One region of the Bacillus sp. D48C genome, then DNA from elsewhere that is predicted to be linked to it. Evidence: predicted binding sites of a transcription regulator. Region 1 holds the regulator's gene; each other region holds the start of a gene.
The links. The regulator Rex, encoded in region 1, represses fermentation and respiration genes when NADH is low (regulators of the CRP and FNR family bind a similar motif). The targets are predictions, from matches to a motif close to TTGTGAAATATTTCACAA.
Positions count from the first base shown of each region.

Region 2: a site for Rex is predicted at 1,598-1,615, ahead of adhE (bifunctional acetaldehyde-CoA/alcohol dehydrogenase). Genes of this name have one in related genera too.
Region 3: a site for Rex is predicted at 1,757-1,774, ahead of adhE (bifunctional acetaldehyde-CoA/alcohol dehydrogenase). Genes of this name have one in related genera too.

Region 1 covers NZ_JBKFAQ010000024.1:8,317-11,609, reverse strand. The annotation lists gene ACLBXA_RS28965 (ABC-F family ATP-binding cassette domain-containing protein) at 1-1,078, opposite strand, end outside; gene ACLBXA_RS28960 (redox-sensing transcriptional repressor Rex) at 1,266-1,895, shown strand; gene ACLBXA_RS28955 (YdiK family protein) at 1,925-2,116, opposite strand; gene ACLBXA_RS28950 (CPBP family intramembrane glutamic endopeptidase) at 2,113-2,862, opposite strand; gene groES (co-chaperone GroES) at 3,254-3,293, shown strand, end outside.
Region 2 covers NZ_JBKFAQ010000010.1:19,607-22,899, reverse strand. The annotation lists gene adhE (bifunctional acetaldehyde-CoA/alcohol dehydrogenase) at 1-1,390, opposite strand, end outside; gene ACLBXA_RS21425 (hypothetical protein) at 1,642-1,950, opposite strand; gene ACLBXA_RS21420 (hypothetical protein) at 3,071-3,293, opposite strand, start outside.
Region 3 covers NZ_JBKFAQ010000001.1:485,832-489,124, forward strand. The annotation lists gene ACLBXA_RS02595 (O-acetylserine dependent cystathionine beta-synthase) at 1-570, shown strand, start outside; gene ACLBXA_RS02600 (bifunctional cystathionine gamma-lyase/homocysteine desulfhydrase) at 574-1,707, shown strand; gene adhE (bifunctional acetaldehyde-CoA/alcohol dehydrogenase) at 1,970-3,293, shown strand, end outside.

The DNA of each region.
Region 1 (3,293 bases):
CAACACTATCTCCGCGAGTTAAGCGCATAGTTACGTGTTCAATTATAGGGTCCTCCTCATAGCCGATGGTTGCATCTTTTACTTGTAAAACATCATTTCCACTTTGCTTTTCAATATCGAAGTGGAATGATGCTGACTTAGAATCCCCTAATGGTCTCGTTAATAATTCCATTCTGTCTAGTTGTTTACGGCGACTTTGAGCACGTTTCGTTGTAGAAGCGCGAGCTATATTCTTTTGAACGAAGTCCTCAAGTTTTGCGATTTCATCTTGTTGTTTTTCGTAACGTTTCATTTCTTGATCATATAATGCTGATTTTAAGTCTAAATATTTACTGTAGTTACCAACAAATCGTCTGCTTTCTTTATTCGAAATTTCATATACTTGTGTAACGAGTTTGTCTAAGAAATAACGGTCATGGGAAACGATTAATATTGCGCCAGGATAACCTTGTAAATATTGCTCAAGCCATGTTAATGTTTCAATGTCTAAATGGTTTGTAGGCTCGTCCAAAATAAGTAAGTCTGGTTTTGTTAATAATAATTTCCCGAGAGCTAATCTTGTTTTTTGCCCGCCACTTAAAGTAGAGATCGTCGTCTGGTGTGTTTCAACTGGGAAGCCAAGGCCGCTTAAAATGGAGCGAATATCCGCTTCGTATTGATATCCACCTTGATCTTTATAATTGAGTTGCAATTGGTCATAATCAGCTAACAATCTTTCATATATAGCTTCGTTTGAAAAGTTTTCTTCTTTTCCCATTTCTTGCTCAAGCTTTCGAAGTTTTGTCTCCATTTGCTGTAAGTGGGTAAAGACGGTTAGCATTTCATCCCAAATTGTTAAAGACGTTTCTAGGCCAGTATTTTGAGCTAAATACCCGATTGAGACATCTTTCGGTTTTATAATTTCGCCACCATCATGTGATAACTCACCAGCGATAATTTTTAATAATGTAGATTTTCCAGCTCCATTCCTTCCAACTAATGCGATACGATCTTTTGTTTGTACTTCCAATTTTATGTTTGCAAGAATTGTTTCTGCACCGTATAATTTCGAAAGTCCATTTACTTGTAATAAAATCAATGTTCTCACCTCAAATAATTTCTTAACTTTGCCATGTTTATATTTCTCAATCATACTAAAAATAGTGTATAGTTTAAAATAAAGAGAGAATACTTCTTCTCTTTATTATACAAGGAATTTAATGAGTGCTAAACTTCTGTATTTGATTAAAGTATATGAATAAAGATAGGAAGAGAGGAGAGGTCATATGGATCAGCAAAAGATTCCACAAGCCACTGCTAAAAGATTGCCTCTATACTATCGATTTATCCAAAACTTATCTCTTTCTGGTAAGCAGCGTGTTTCATCGGCCGAATTGAGTGAAGCGGTAAAAGTAGATTCCGCAACAATACGAAGAGATTTTTCGTATTTTGGAGCATTAGGGAAAAAGGGATATGGATATAACGTAAATTATTTATTATCATTTTTCCGCGAAACACTTGATCAAGATGATATAACGCGTGTAGCACTTATTGGAGTAGGTAATTTAGGGACCGCTTTCTTACATTATAATTTCACGAAAAACAATAATACAAAAATTGAAATGGCATTTGATGTTAGTGAAGAGAAAGTTGGAACAGAAATCGGGGGCATTCCTGTATATCATTTAGATGAATTAGAAGAGAGATTATCAAATGATATACAAGTGGCAATATTAACAGTACCGGCTACAGTAGCACAAGCTGTAGCAGATAGATTAGCTGAAACGAGCGTGCACGGTATTTTGAATTTCACACCAGCACGATTAAACGTATCAGAGAATATTAGAATTCATCATATTGATTTAGCTGTAGAGTTACAAACATTAGTTTACTTTTTGAAAAACTATCCACAATAAAACGCAGAGGAAGCGACCTCTGCGTTTTATTATTGTTTCTTCTTTGTGAATTTAACTAATATAAGGCGAAGTGCCAAATTAAAATCAATTGTTGCCATAACTGCAAATAGTATTGTCCACACATTCCAGATTGTATCTGTCACGTTCGTAATGGCGAAGCGTGTAAAGATACATCCAAGAAGGAAGTATAGTGCAGCCATGAACAATGGTGAGTTTCTCATACAAAAAATCCTCCGATAAATCCTTGCATTTTTTCAGCTTCTTTAATCATTTCTTGAATTTGCTCATTGCTCATAAAAATTTGCCCAATAGCGACTAATGTATTCATCGCAACATGAGCTGCAATAGGAACGATAATGCGCTTCGTCTTCACATATAAGAAGGCGAATACGAGCCCCATAGCAGTGTATACCAATAAGTGAGTAAAATCAAAATGAATTGCTGCGAATACAAGTGAACTAATGATAGCTGCAATAAAGAAGTTGAACTTCTTATAAAGTGCACCGAATAGAATTTTTCTAAATACGATTTCTTCTAAGATAGGTCCGATTATAGATACAACAATAAGGAACCAAGGAGTAGTTCGTGCAATTTCCATCAGTTTCATTGTATTTTCTGAACCTTGTTTAATTCCTAGTAGCTGCATCTCGATCATACCGGCAACTATTTGTGAAAAGAAAGCTAAGAATAATCCGATGAAAATCCACCCAATTGTAGCTGGAACAGAAGAGCGCGTTGCATCTAAATGTCTGTCGCGAATATCTGTTCTAAGTAACCAAAGTACGATACATAATGCAACAAAGAAGCTAATAATTGCCCAGTGTCCCATTATGATTTGTCCTTTTTCCTCAATGGTAAATCCTCTATTATCATAGAGTCCTGTTTTTAGGAGAAGTGGTAATCCAACAGCGCCAGATAATTGCATTAAAATGTATGTAACGATAATCCACCAGTATTGTTTCTTCAAATGGTTTAACCATCCTTTCTAACTCTAGTGTATGAGATGAGGTAGGATAACATGTAAATATGTTATCTACGATATAAACTTTCATTCGAATTATGATTTTTTTGTAAATACGTATTTTAAATTAAAGTAGGAGACAGGAAAAAGTTGTACGTTTAGCGAAAACAACTTAGGGTGTCTTTCATATTGTAACATACGAGTAGGGGAAACAACGATTCATATAGTAGAGGCAGTATTCTATATAGAAAGTTTATATAGTAATTTGCGAAAAAATTATGATTTTTTTACTTGCAAAAGAAATTGAGATTATTTATTATTATAAGTGTGTTAGCACTCGGGTGACTTGAGTGCTAATAAATAAAATTTACATAACAAAATGAGGAGGTTATTGTTCATGCTAAAGCCATTAGGTGATCGCGTTGTAATTGAGCTTG
Region 2 (3,293 bases), on a different contig from region 1:
TAGGTGGTAATTTGAACCATTGCATATTATTTTTTCTATTTGCCAAACGCTTTACATTTATTAAATGTGTAGCTGTTACGTTTTGGGAAACAGAATTCTTACCATATGATCCACAACCTAATGTTAAAGATGGAATAAATGCGTTATATATATCACCAATCCCACCTTGTGCTGACGGTGAATTTACAATAAGACGACAAGCTTTCATTCTTAAACCAAATTGTTTTTGTACTTCTTTATTTGTAGAATGAATAACTGCTGAATGCCCTAAGCCACCCAAATTTAACATTTCTTCACAGTATTTAAATCCTTCTTCTCGTGAATTTGCTTTGATACAAGCTAATACTGGGCTCAATTTTTCACGTGATAGTGGATATTCTGCACCCACTCCCTTAATTTCAGCTACAAGTATTTTTGTATCTTCTGGTACCTTAATGCCTACTAATGAAGCAATATAATGTGCTGATTTCCCAACAATATCACTATTTACTGCACATGTATTTTCATTAATAACAAGCTTCTCTAGTTTTATTCTCTCTTCTTCGGTAACAAAATAACAATTGTTGTCTTGCATTTCTGTTTTTACACTATTATAGATTTCCTTATCTACAATGATTGCTTGTTCAGAAGCACAAATCATACCATTATCAAATGTTTTTGATAAAATTAAATCATTTACAGCTCGTTTTACATGTGCTGATTTCTCTAAATAACAAGGTACATTCCCAGGTCCTACTCCTAAGGCCGGTTTCCCTGTAGAGTATGCTGATTTCACCATTCCAGCACCTCCGGTTGCAAGAACAAGTGCAACCCCCTCATGGTTCATTAATCTTTTTGTTGCCTCAACAGAAGGTTTTTCGATCCATTGAATGCAATTCTCCGGTGCCCCTGCCCTAATTGCAGCATCTCTTAAAATTTTAGCCGCTGCAACAGAGCATTGCTGAGCAGATGGATGAAAAGCGAAAATAATTGGATTTCGTGTTTTCATTGCAATAATTGCTTTAAACATAGTTGTTGAAGTAGGATTCGTTACTGGTGTCACACCAGCAACTACACCTACTGGTTCGGCAATTTCGATGACTTCTTCATGTGGATCTTCATGAATAATTCCTACAGTCTTATCTTTTTTTATGCTATGCCAAATATATTCAGTCGCAAATATGTTCTTTGTACATTTATCCTCATACACACCTCGACCAGTTTCCTCAACCGCCATCTTTGCTAATGGCATATGTTGATCTAATCCAGATAGTGCCATTTCATGAACAATATGATCTACTTGCTCTTGCGTATAAGATTCTAGTGCTTTTAGTGCTTCTTTTCCATTTTCAACTAAAGTATTAACAACTTCTTGTACATCATTTTCATCTTTAATTACTACGTTGACCATTGCTTGTACTTCTTTTTCATCTGTCTTGTTTGTCATATTAAAGCCTCCAGATCACTATAAAAATAGATTTAAAATGTTGGAACTTATTGTTTTCATCTTGCCTATTAAGTAAAGCCTTAAATCATGTGAAGTATTTCACAAATGATAATATGAAATTTTCAACTACTCCTACTATACATGAAATGACTATTTTTTATTGTGTATTTTTTGTGAAGTGTTTCACAAATATTTATAATAATTCTAATCAATAATTACTTATTTACACCATCAATATATACAATTACATTCTCAGTTGTATTATTTCTCAATTCAATATACACCTCAGCATTAAAATACAATATTTGTTGATGCCTTAATATCTCAATTTCATTATCAATTATAACCATTGTTTCACCGAAAACTGCATACATACATATATCCTTGTTCAAATATTTTGGTATGACAACATTACCTGACGGATTAATGAAAAAAAATGATGGAAATGTATTTTCAGTTTTATTAATAATTGTTTTGAATACCTCATCATTTAATCCCATAGGTGTTACATTTTTTAGTTGCATAAATATCACTCCTATTCATGTATAAAAAATTTAATAAAGTATAATAAATTTATACTCTATTTTTACAAACTTATAGCTAGGATCTCGACTTTGCCTATAAGTTTATAACTATTAATTTCCTAAAGCAACAGTAATTCATCTTCTTGTAAAGGACTATTAATTTGTTATAGTATGTAAATCTCTTTGTTGTGATAACTATACTAAAGAAGACACTTAACACTTATATGTAATTTATCTAGTAGTATTTTATGTGTATAGTAGTTAGAAATTTTTATTAATAAATTTTGAAAACATTAGTATATATAATATAAATTATTTTTTTATTTAAAAATATTTTGTTTGTCCCAATCCTCTCTAAAATATTCCCCCTTTTCTTAAAATCTTATATAAATATATATCTTATATATATTAAAAATATAAAGATAAAACTTTTATAGGTTCATAAAATATAGAATAAAGCTTGCTATGACAATGTTTTTAACATGCCCTACTGTAAAAAATCATAAATGGTATGTAATGGGAGTGTAAAAATAGACTTTGTTGTACCATCCTTTCTACATAAAATCATAAAATAATACCACTATTCCTACATAAAAAATGAAGAAAAATAATTCACTGATAAGTATATTTATTCAACCGTAAATAAGAAGATATTCTTGATAGTTGTCCCCAATTTGTAGTTATTTGTACACAATCTATACACAATGATCATAATTTAATCCACTTAATTCAGTTATTCATATTTAATCACATAAAACTTGATGAATTTTAGTAGATTTACTTATAGAACCCTTATATAGCAACAATAGTATGATATTTTTATTCACAAATGATACTTTTTATAAACATATCCACTAAAAATTTAATTTTTCTTATGATTTTATGTAGAGTAAAATCTCTATTTATATAGGTATTGGATACCTTTTCAAGTTACTATTGTGGAAATTAAGAAGGATGAATAACTTTTATTGTATAGAAGTGCATAAAAAAAGACTCTATTTTCAATAGAATCTTTTAGAAAAGTATATAAATGTATCTAATAGAAAGACTTTGAATGATAGAGCCAACACGAATAGCCCTCTACTTTGATTTTTTTTCAAATATAGAGAGCTGAAAATGATTACATTTCTTCCATTACTTTTAATACCTGTTCAGTTGATGTTACTTGAATTCCAGTACGTATCAGCTTTTCCAAGGCACGTATAAAGGTAATTAAATTTATGCTATCAGGTACTTCAATTACCCTTAGCTTTTCTTTTGGTAATTTATCTATCTTTTCAATGAACAATTCACGTACATCGCTAGGAATAAAGCGTTCCTTATGTCCTTTTATCTTTAAAAGT
Region 3 (3,293 bases), on a different contig from region 1:
GAGCAAGGAATGACCGGTGCAATTGCAAAAGCAAAAGAATTAGTAAATGAAATACCGAATTCATACTCTCCAAGTCAGTTTGCGAATGAAGCAAACCCGCGTGCTTATTTCAAAACACTAGGTCCTGAACTTTGGGATGCACTGAATGGAGAGATTAACATATTTGTTGCTGGAGCAGGAACTGGCGGTACGTTTATGGGGACTGCATCTTATTTGAAAGAAAAAAATATAGATATTAAAACAGTTATCGTAGAGCCAGAAGGATCTATTTTAAATGGTGGTAAGGCTGGTTCACATGAGACCGAAGGAATTGGACTGGAATTTATCCCGCCATTTTTGAAGACATCTTATTTTGATGAAATTCATACGATTTCTGATCGAAATGCATTTTTACGAGTGAAAGAATTAGCGCAAAAAGAAGGACTTCTCGTTGGGAGCTCTTCAGGAGCAGCATTTCATGCGAGCTTACTTGAGGCAGAGAAGGCAGCACCAGGTACAAATATTGTAACCATTTTTCCTGATAGTAGTGAGCGCTATTTAAGTAAAGACATATACAAAGGATGGGAATAAAAAATGAGAGCAAAGACAAAGTTAATTCATGGTATTCGCATAGGAGAACCTTCAACTGGATCTGTAAACGTACCGATCTATCAAACAAGTACGTACAAACAAGAAGCGGTTGGTAAGCATCAAGGATATGAATATTCACGTACAGGTAACCCAACACGTGCAGCTTTAGAAGAAATGATTGCCGTATTAGAAAATGGTCATGCTGGATTTGCATTCGGTTCTGGAATGGCTGCTATTACAGCGACAATTATGTTGTTCTCAAAAGGTGACCACGTTATTTTAACAGATGATGTTTATGGTGGAACGTATCGTGTTATTACGAAAGTATTAAACCGCTTCGGTATTGAACATACATTTGTAGACACAACAAACTTAGAGGAAGTTGTAGAAGCAATTCGTCCAAATACGAAAGCGATCTATGTGGAAACACCAACGAACCCATTACTAAAAATTACTGATATTAAGAAAATATCTACTCTTGCTAAAGAGAAAGATTTATTAACAATTATTGATAATACATTCATGACGCCATATTGGCAGTCGCCGATTTCTTTAGGAGCAGACATTGTACTTCATAGTGCAACGAAATATTTAGGAGGTCATAGTGACGTAGTTGCAGGTCTAGTAGTGGTAAATAGCCCACAACTAGCAGAAGACCTTCACTTTGTACAAAACTCAACAGGAGGTATTCTTGGACCACAAGATAGCTTCTTACTACTTCGCGGTTTAAAAACATTAGGAATTCGTATGGAAGAACATGAAACGAATTCACGCGCTATTGCTGAATTTTTAAATAATCATCCAAAAGTAAATAAAGTATATTACCCAGGTCTTGAATCACATCAAAACCACGAATTAGCAACAGAACAAGCAAATGGATTTGGTGCTATTATTTCGTTTGATGTAGATAGTGAGGAAACATTAAATAAAGTACTTGAGAAACTGCAATACTTTACACTTGCTGAAAGCTTAGGAGCAGTAGAAAGTTTAATTTCTATCCCATCTCAAATGACACATGCATCAATCCCAGCAGATCGCCGTAAAGAATTAGGAATTACAGATACATTAATTCGTATTTCTGTCGGTATTGAAGATGGTGAAGATTTAATTGAAGATTTAGCGCAAGCGCTAGCGTAATAAAAAATGCACTGCTAATGTGGAGCAGTGCATTTTTTATTATGTTAATTTGTGAAATATTTCACAAATTATACATACACAAATGAAATGATTTCATGTATATTGAATTCATGAAATGTTATTCACGAGTAAACTTGTGAAGTGTTTCACAAACAATAGGATTCATGTAGGACGGTAACTCTATTTTTTTTCGCTAATCGGGACTTATTATGACCTATAGGGACTTATAAAGACCGTGATAACAGAATAGGAGGAAATTTACATGGTAGTCAAAGAGAAAGTTGTAAATGAAATGCAAGAGGTAAAAGAGATGATTGATACGTTAGTAAATAACGGTCAACAAGCTTTACAAGCATTAGAAAGTTTTACACAAGAGCAGATTGACAACATTGTTCATGAAATGGCATTAGCAGGTGTTGATCAACATATGCCACTTGCAAAATTGGCTGTTGAAGAAACAGGCCGTGGTGTCTATGAAGACAAATGCATTAAAAATATTTTTGCCACTGAATATATTTGGCATAGTATAAAGCAAGATAAAACGGTAGGAATTATTCACGAAGATCCTCATGAAGAAATAATAGAAATTGCAGAACCTGTCGGTGTAGTAGCTGGGGTAACACCAGTAACGAATCCAACGTCGACAACAATGTTTAAAGCGTTGATTGCGATAAAAACGAGAAATCCAATTATTTTCGCATTTCATCCTTCTGCACAAAATTGTTCGGTGGCAGCAGCGAAAACCGTATATGATGCAGCAATGAAAGCTGGTGCACCAAAACATTGTATTCAATGGATTGAAAGACCGTCTGTCGAAGCGACGAAACAATTAATGAACCATGATGGTGTGGCACTCGTTCTAGCAACTGGAGGCGCTGGTATGGTGAAATCAGCTTACTCTACTGGAAAACCAGCGCTAGGTGTAGGTCCTGGTAATGTACCGTGTTATATAGAAAAATCAGCACATGTAAAACGAGCTGTTAATGATTTAATTTTATCGAAAACATTTGATAACGGTATGATTTGTGCATCGGAACAAGCAATCATTGTCGATAAAGAAATCTATGATGATGTTAAAACAGAAATGATCGAAAACAATTGTTACTTTGTAACAGAAGAAGAAAGAAAAAAATTAGAAAAGCTCGTTATAAATGAAAATACATGTGCAGTAAATAGTGATATTGTAGGAAAATCAGCACAGTATATTGCCGAATTAGTTGGGATTACTGTTCCTGAACATACAAAAATGCTTGTAGCTGAAATTCAAGGTATCGGAGCAGCATACCCGTTATCTCGTGAGAAACTGAGCCCAGTATTAGCCTGTGTGAAGGCGAATTCATTAGAAAAAGGATTTACATATTGCGAAGAAATGTTGAACCTCGGTGGGTTAGGACATTCAGCAGTTATTCATTCTACAAATAAAGAAGTGCAAAAGCAATTTGGATTACGTATGAAAGCTTGCCGTCTCATTGTAAATGCACCTTCATCACAAGGTGGAATAGGGGATATATATAACGGATTTATTCCATCACTTACACTTGGTTGTGGTTCTTACGGAAAAAATTCAGTTTCCCAAAATGTAACAG